2 regions of the Pseudoalteromonas luteoviolacea genome follow, and region 2 is predicted to be linked to the other one. Evidence: predicted binding sites of a transcription regulator. Region 2 holds the regulator's gene; the other holds the start of a gene.
The links. The regulator ArgR, encoded in region 2, controls arginine synthesis, uptake and breakdown. The targets are predictions, from matches to a motif close to ANTGAATANNTATTCANT.

Region 1 (4,438 bases), 450 kb from region 2:
AGGCGACCGCTGGGATTTTTATTCCGCTGCTATTTAGTCTGGTGCAAATAGCCCTGTTTTGGTGGCAAAGTCGTGATACATCATTATTAAATTGGTTTGTGGTTCAGTGTACGGTTGCAATCACGATTTGCCTTGCGGCTGCGAGTTTTCATGAAATTATATACTTTGTAATTATTGCACTGTTGTTAGCTTTTTTATTTGTACGACAAGCAAGAGAGTATAATTTGCAGCAAGCGCAGTATTTTCGTGATCAGTCGCATATCGCTAAGCTCGAGTTGAAACTTGCACAAAATCAACAATCACATTCGCCAACGAAGCTTGAATTGTCTGTTGCAGGTAAAACAGACTATGTCACGATGACGGATATCGCTTATTGTAAAGCGGCGGGCGACTACGTCGAACTCTATATGAAAAATGGGACTGACAAACTCTATTCAGGGCCGTTAAAGCAGCTTGAATCGAGTTTGCCTTCCATGTTTGTTAAGACGCACCGCTCTTATCTGGTTAATTTGAACGAAGTGCTTACCTTGCACAGTGCAAATAACCAGCACGCTCTGTTGCTCACAGTCGGTGAAACGGTGCCTGTGAGCCGCCGCTTGGTACCAAGTGTGAGAGCGACGTTAAAGGAGTCGGTGAACTAGCTTCAATACTCTGCCTTGTGAAACACAGCGGCAATCTTCTTCTGTGGAGCGTTTAAATCGTAGCGATATGTGGTCATATTGATAATAAGTAGGCGAGTAAAGTAGCTCGCCTGTAACTTCAACCAAAGTGTAGCGGATAACCTATGATGGTAAGTAAGCTTAAAGCAAGTTATTGTTTTTTAATTGTGCTTCCAATGCCGCTTTATTAAAGCCTTTGATTAAGCCATCGGAGACTAAAATAATAGGTAGGACTTCTCCTCCTAATGCCTCGAATTCTTTGAGGGCTTCAGGGTCTTGCTCAATGTCTACGTTGATAAACTTGATATTACGCTGTGATAAATATTGAACGGCTTTTTTACAAAAAGGACACCATTGGGTTGTGTAAAGCTTGACTGGTGTCTGTGCAGTTACACCATAAGGGGCATAATCCCCTTTTTCTATTTGTTGGCTTGCAAACACGCTTTGCACAGCCTGCAGTCCATAGGTTCCAGCTGCCCAACCGATACCCAGAGTGAGAAAAAATAGAGCGAGGTACTTTATTGTATTCATTAGATTACCTATTCACAAATAGATGAGCGATAACGACGTTATCGCTCAAGGTTATGCGTATTATGCACAATCACGCATACACTGGGCTTTAATTGTACGGCAGTTGTAGCCTGGAGTACCGCCCATTAGGCATACATAATATTGATAACCACAGTAATTTTCTAATGTGCCAAAGCCTTTCCAGTTACAACCATTGGTATAGTTAGCAAAGTTACTCGCTGATACTGCAAGTGAAGTACCTAGCCCCATGGCTGCACCGATAACGGCCATTGCTATTTTTTTATTCATTTTTATATTTCCTTTATCATTATTTACGTGAACGAAATGTGTTCACATTTAAAAATTTAATGTGTTTGTATATTTTTTGTCAACAACTGTGGGGGCGGCTGTGGTGATTAAAATTCATACATATATGCCATGTGTGGCTTTTAACTTTATAAAATGAAAAATATGCATAATAAATTGAAATTAATGAATTAATTAATCTTTCTCGACAAGAGGCTGTGTTAAGGATAGCGCCGAATAATACGCTTTGTGCTAGATATAAAGGGTAGTTGTACTCCCCATTTAGGCATTAATTTTTAGATTCAATACAATCGACTAAATCATTACTTACATGATAAGCCTAGTAGAGGCTCAATAGTAAATTGAGCACTAAGTTGTGTGATCTGATCCAGCTCAGTATTAAGCAATATTTTTAAACCTACTGCGCTATGTATTACTTGATCATCGGTTTAGAAATAGAGGTCTTTGGTGTCATTTAATTCTATTATCTACGCATTTACGCACCGCATATCCACTTGCGCTTTTACTCATCAATAGCAGAGCTGCCTTTTTATTGCCTTGTCGGTTGGAGGCTTTTTGCTGCACCATGGGTGTGTAGTGAGAGTTAACTGATTATACGCATGTTGTTTTTTCCACTCCCACGCCACTGGGAAGTCTTTGCTACGACATCAGAGTTTTAATTTGAATAATAATTTCTTTTATTAACTCGGCTGAATGACATTTTTTTGTGTGATAAGAAGTTTTAAATGTAACATCAAGATTTGTAATCTATTATGTTTTCTTGAAATGTTCATACAGTGGCTTTCTAATTACTTATGGTTCCTAAAAATTAACTGTGCGAATAAAAATTCTTTTATTTTGAATTTTAATTCCATATGATAGGGGCTCATTAATAGACTTACTTATCTGTGAAAAAGGTAAATTGCTCGTGCGTACTACAGAACTTGTCGATGGTTTTCGTCAGTCTACTCCTTATGTGAATGCTCACCGTGGTAAAACATTTGTTGTTATGCTTGGCGGAGAGGCGGTTGATCAACCAGGCTATCGCAGTATCATCAATGATGTTGCCTTACTTACCAGTTTGGGCATTAAAATCGTATTGGTATTTGGTGCAAGGCCTCAGTTTGATAGTGCTCTGGCAAATGCGGATATTCACAGTGAATTTCACAATCACATTCGCGTAACTGACAGCGACTCTTTGCAAATTATTAAGCAAGTGAGTGGTGCTATGCAGTTAGACATTACGGCAATGCTGTCAATGTCGCTCAGTAGTACCCCAATGTCAGGTACTTCTCTTAATGTTGTCAGTGGTAACTTTGTGATTGCTCAGCCCATTGGGATCGACGAGGGCGTTGATTATCATCACTCAGGTCGCGTACGTCGTATTGATGTTGAGGGGATCCGCCATCAGCTGGATAACAACAGTATCGTGTTGCTTGGTCCTATATCTGCTTCTGTGACAGGGGAGAGCTTTAATTTAACTGCTGAAGAAATCGCAACTCAAGTGGCGTTGCGCCTAGATGCCGATAAAATGCTAGGGTTTTGTCATGAAGCGGGTATTTTAGATGAACACGGTGAAGCCATCGCTGAGTTAATGCCTAATGAAGGTGAGCAGCTACTGGCCAAAGAACATGGTAACTCACCATGCAAAAGTGCCGCTGTGTTTTTACATGCGGCAATAGAAGCATGTCGAGGTGGTGTGCACCGTTGTCACCTTGTCAGCTATCGAGAAGATGGGGCTTTGCTTCAGGAGTTATTCTCACTTGATGGCATAGGCACACAAATCGCCCCTCAAAGTTCCGAGCAATTGCGCAGTGCGACGATTACAGACATTAATGGTGTACTCAATTTGATTCGCCCACTGGAAGAGCAAGGATATTTGGTGAGACGCTCTCGAGAGCAATTGGAAATGGAGATTGAGCAATTCACCGTAATTGAGCGAGATGGATTGATTATCGCATGTGCTGCTCTTTACCCCTTTTCAGAGGAACAAGTAGGAGAGTTTGCGAGTTTAGCGGTCCACCCACAATACAGAGATGCTGACAGGGGCAGCTTTTTATTACGAGCAGTAATTAACAAGGCACGCCGAAAAGGATATAAAGCTTTGTTTGCTTTGACTACACGCAGTATTCACTGGTTTTTAGAGCAGGGGTTTGATTGTGCAAGCATCGAAGATTTACCCGCGAAGAAAAAATCATTGTATAACTATCAACGACGGTCAAAGGTGTTGAAGCTTGATTTAACTCGATTGCCAAAAAATAGAGAAAGGATATAAAAATGGGGCCAAATTGGCCCCATTTATCGCTTTTTTGATAAAAAAGATGATTTACTGCTCAATAAACATCTCTTCCATTTTAAGCCCTGTTAGCTTTTTCAAAGAATTGATTAAATAGTAAAGTGCGACAAAGAAAATCACCATGGTGGGCAGCACAATTACTGGGTAGCTTAATGCTGTCATTCGCCCCAATTCGTTATTGTAGGCTTCCGTCCCCGCCGGACTGACAACAATCATTTTTGCCAAGACATAGTTTAATACGGAAGATAAAAAGAATGAGCCTGCTAAAATGTTTGAGGCAACAATTTGTACTTTTGGTAGTTTGTCTAAATTCCCCTTCTCTTTTAACGCAGAGTCAATCTTGGGAATATCCATGACGTTTTCATTGAACAGCATGGTTTTTAATAAAGGGTACTTAGTATATTGACTGACAACGATGGCGACCCCGATAACACCGGGGATCAGTGCTTCTTTGATGGCGATATATTTGGCATCAAGTTCGAGTAAACTAATGCCGCCAGTTAATAATACAGAGACAATCCCTAAGCCTGAAATAAAGTTAAACTTACCTGTTTTTTTACGTTCCCATAAGCCAAAACCTACCGGAAATGCCAGAGCAACGATCACGCCTAAAGAAGGGCCCAAATGTTCTTCACCAGAAAATCGTGTCAGGATCACGACAGGTAGA
Region 2 (4,438 bases):
GGCAGAGAATATTGGCATGAAAGTCGAGTTTTATGACATCGAGGACAAGCTCACTCTCGGTAACGCGCAGCAAGTACAAAACCTCACACAACTACTGCAGCGCGCAGATGTGATCAGTTTGCATGTACCAGAAACACCACAGACCAAAAACTTAATTGGCATGGCTGAAATTGAAGTCATGAAACAAGGCGCAATACTGATCAATGCATCACGAGGTACCGTTGTGGATATTGATGCACTGGCTGAAGCGCTACAACATGAAAAGCTCGCTGGCGCTGCCATCGATGTATTCCCAGTTGAGCCTAAGTCAAATGACGAAGAGTTTGTTTCTCCACTCAGAGAGTTCGACAACGTCATTTTGACACCGCATGTAGGTGGTTCAACCCAAGAAGCGCAAGAAAATATCGGTATTGAAGTGGCGGGTAAATTAACTAAATACTCAGATAATGGCTCAACCGTCACAGCGGTCAACTTTCCTGAAGTATCACTGCCTGAACTCTCTAACCGCAGTCGCTTATTGCATGTGCACGAAAATAGACCTGGTGTACTCACGCAGATTAACCAAGCGTTTGCTCAACATGGCATTAATATCGCTGCTCAATACCTGCAAACAGACGATTGTATTGGTTATGTCGTGATTGATGTTGATAGTGACCACTCAGAAGTTGCGTTGAAAGAACTAAGCGCTGTTGAGGGTACGATCAGAGCACGTATTTTACATTAATGTTTAATACAAGAATTTACAAAAAAACCGGCAAACTGCCGGTTTTTTAATGACTTATTTAACAAGTCAGGTCAAATAAAAAAGCTGCTTTAAAAGCAGCTTTTTTCAGGGTTATTTCTAGGCATTAAGCCATGAAATCAACACCTTCTTTAATGTCTTTTTCAAGCGTCGCTAACATGTCGTCTTTTGCTTTTTGCTCAAAAGCGCTTAGCTCGCCGTATGGTAATAGCTCTTCAACGCCATTTTTACCAAGACGGATAGGCTGTGCAAAGAATTCTGCATCGCCTGTGTTACCTTCAACGTACGCGTACTCAAATACGTTTTCTTCGCCTTGAAGACCTTTAACAAGTGAGAAGCAGAAACGTGCTGCAGCTGCACCCATTGAAAGTGTTGCAGAACCACCACCTGCTTTTGCTTCAACAACTTCAGTACCTGCGTTTTGGATACGCGTAGTAAGAGAAGCAACTTCCTCATCAGAGAACTCTACACCTTCAACTTGAGAAAGAAGAGGTAGAATTGTTGTACCAGAGTGACCACCGATAACAGGTACTTTTACTTCTGACACGTCTAGGCCTTTAAGCTCTGCAATGAATGTTTCAGCACGGATAACATCTAGTGTTGTTACACCGAAAACGCGAGCAGCATCGTAAGTACCTGCTTTTTTGAATACTTCACGTACAATCGGAACAGTGCCGTTTACTGGGTTTGTGATGATACCAACAAACGCCTTAGGGCAGTTTTTAACGATACCTTCAGCTAGAGTTCTAACGATACTCGCGTTCACATTGAACAGATCCGCACGGTCCATACCAGGCTTACGTGGCATACCAGCTGGGATCAAAACGATGTCTGCGCCTGCAAGTGCAGGATCTAAGTCATCTTTTCCGTAACCTGCAACTGACACAGCAGTTGGGATGTGAGAAAGATCAACAGCAACACCTGGAACAACTGGTGCAACATCGTATAGTGCTAGCTCAGAGCCTGCAGGCAAACCGTTTTTAAGCAGAAGTGACAATGCTTGACCGATACCACCAGCGGCACCTAATACAGCAACTTTCATTATAATTCTCCATATATTGAAGGTAGGAATTTTGTGTGCTGTAAAGATAATGAAAAGCGAGGGTAAAGACAAATTTATCCGCGTTATTTTCAAGATTTTTTCGACTATAGTTGTAAACAAGAGACAACTTTTTGCAATTTGTCTTTACGATACACCTTGAAAATTACTCCATCGTGAAAATTTGGGTAACGGTTAGGATTTGTGTAGAATCGGACAATCAAAATTAATAGAAGAGATGTATATGCAAGCGCAAGACAAACAAGAAGCCTTAGTTAAAGCTTTTAAAGCACTTTTAAGAGAAGAAAACTTTGGTTCTCAGGGCGAAATAGTTGATGCGCTTAAAGATCAAGGCTTTGATAATATTAGCCAAAGTAAAGTATCACGTATGTTAAGTAAGTTTGGCGCAGTGCGAACCAGAAATGCCAAACAAGAAATGGTTTATTGCCTACCTGCTGAAATGGGTGTACCAACTGCCAAGAGCCCTCTGAGACAGCTAGTTATTGATATCATGCACAATGAAATGATGATCATCATCAGAACAAGCCCAGGTGCAGCACAACTAATAGCGCGATTACTTGACTCACTAGGTAGTGCTGATGGTGTGCTAGGTACAATCGCTGGAGATGATACAATTTTTATTGCACCAGCGAAAATATCTGAGATTGACGCGACTTTAGATAAAGTAAAAACGTTATTTGATAACGTATAAACTTAGCCGTCTCTCATTATCTGCGCCATCTCTGTCAAAAACTGCAAAGATGGTGCAAAAAAAGACGCCCCCATATCTGCTTCCGAATAATCAAGTAACGGGTCATAACATTCTTGGCCAGACAATAAACCAAATCGACTCATTAACACGGTTTCAAATGCATTGCCGTGTGCCGCACAGCTCAGGTTAATGCTTCCTTGCTCAAATACATCCCCAAATGGCATGCTTTGATCTAACAATAACACCATCCCCTGTGCATCTTTCAACTCAGCTCGACTTGCATGACTAAATGCAGCTTTAGGCTCAATCAGTTTATTGTCTAACCGGGTACGCCCCATTAACGCTTCTTGCTCTGCAATTGAAAGCTGCTGCCACCGAGCCAAATCAAACTTCACTCTTTGAATATGGATATAGCTACCTTGATGATCCATACCTTCGGGGTTATCTACCAATGCGACTTTACGCTTAAACCGACCATGCGGTGACTCACTGGCGTAAATAAAGCCATTAAAATTCCGCCCATCCAAAAAACGGAACCCGCGAACATGAGCAACTAATTCAACACAGCCACAAAGCATATGTAACACACTTTGTGCAAATAGGTGATTTACATCTTCTCTGTCTGAACGAATAACATATAATAAATCGAAAGGCTGACTATGAATTAAGTGATCGGTGGAGCGGATATGAGGAAAACTTTTTAATTCAGGCGGTATAAACTCTGGGTAAATATGTGGCCAATACTGAGCGCCAATTGCTACAAAGCTACTGAGCATTGACTCAGAAAACCGGTCGCTTAGCTCATCTTGTAATCGACCGGCCTGTGCCAACGCTTCTCGTACAGCTTCATCTTGTCCTTCAAGTACATTGAAAAATAAATGTAAGCCATGTAGGTTTGCTTCTGCACAAATCCCCGATTGCGGTTGGGCCATACGTTTTCCTTATCATTAATCACGCTAAGAAAAGAAATTTACCGCATGAGGCTTAATTTTTAAAGAGATAGGTTTAGACAAATCAAGCGGATTATCCGCAGGCTTAGCTATTTCCAGTTGCTGACCTTGTAATTCGATAGCATATAAATACTCTGTACCTACAAATCTCTCTTGATTAACTTTGATTTCACCATAGTCTGTATTGAACAATTCAATATGGCTTGGTCGAACAAATATTTTGCCTTTATGCTCTGAGTCACTTTGTTGCGTTAATGAATTCACTTGTCCAAACTGAGTACTAAATGCGCCATTTCCAGCATGAGTTGCGTCAAGGTAAATACCCTGCCCTAAAAATTCAGCCACGACTTGATTCTTAGGCTGATGAAATAACTCCGTAGGGCACCCTAGCTGAGCTATTTGACCTTGATGCATGATGGCTAACCTATCAGAAAAGGCAAAAGCCTCATCTTTCGAGTGACTAACGAAGATAGCAGACACCTTTTGATCTTTAATAATACTTCTTATATCGCTGATCAACTGAAAGCGAACTTGTGCGTCTATATTCGAAAATGGTTCATCTAAAAGCAGCAAACTCGGGCGATAAGCCAATGCTCTTGCGATAGCAACTCTTTGCTGCTGGCCACCCGACAACTCATGTGGAAAACGTGCTGCATAGGCACCTAAATGCACAAGTTCTAGCATTTCTGATACACGAGACTGCTTTTCTTCACGACTTAATTTCCCTAAACCAAATGCCACATTTTGTGCAACGGTGAGATGCGGAAATAAAGCATAGTCCTGAAACATCATTCCTACATTGCGATGTTGCGGAGCAACAAAGTGTTTGCCGTCATTCACTCTGTTCTGGCCGATAGTTATTACACCTTGCTGAGGCCTGATCAAACCCGCAATGGCTTTAAGAGTCGTCGTTTTACCGCACCCACTGGCCCCCAATAAACAGACGATTTCATTTTCTTTCACCTGCAAATCAAGATTGTCAATCACGGCATGTC

Region 1: argA (amino-acid N-acetyltransferase) is a predicted target of ArgR. The motif match lies at 2,333-2,350, and genes of this name have one in related genera.

Annotation. Positions count from the first base shown of each region.
Region 1 is NZ_CP015411.1:684,084-688,521, forward strand. It holds gene S4054249_RS02825 (LytR/AlgR family response regulator transcription factor) at 1-641, shown strand, start outside; gene S4054249_RS02830 (glutaredoxin family protein) at 801-1,190, opposite strand; gene S4054249_RS02835 (hypothetical protein) at 1,251-1,478, opposite strand; gene argA (amino-acid N-acetyltransferase) at 2,404-3,750, shown strand; gene S4054249_RS02845 (VC0807 family protein) at 3,802-4,438, opposite strand, start outside.
Region 2 is NZ_CP015411.1:1,132,146-1,136,583, reverse strand. It holds gene serA (phosphoglycerate dehydrogenase) at 1-724, shown strand, start outside; gene mdh (malate dehydrogenase) at 849-1,784, opposite strand; gene argR (transcriptional regulator ArgR) at 2,026-2,493, shown strand; gene S4054249_RS04855 (Dyp-type peroxidase) at 2,496-3,425, opposite strand; gene S4054249_RS04850 (ABC transporter ATP-binding protein) at 3,450-4,438, opposite strand, start outside.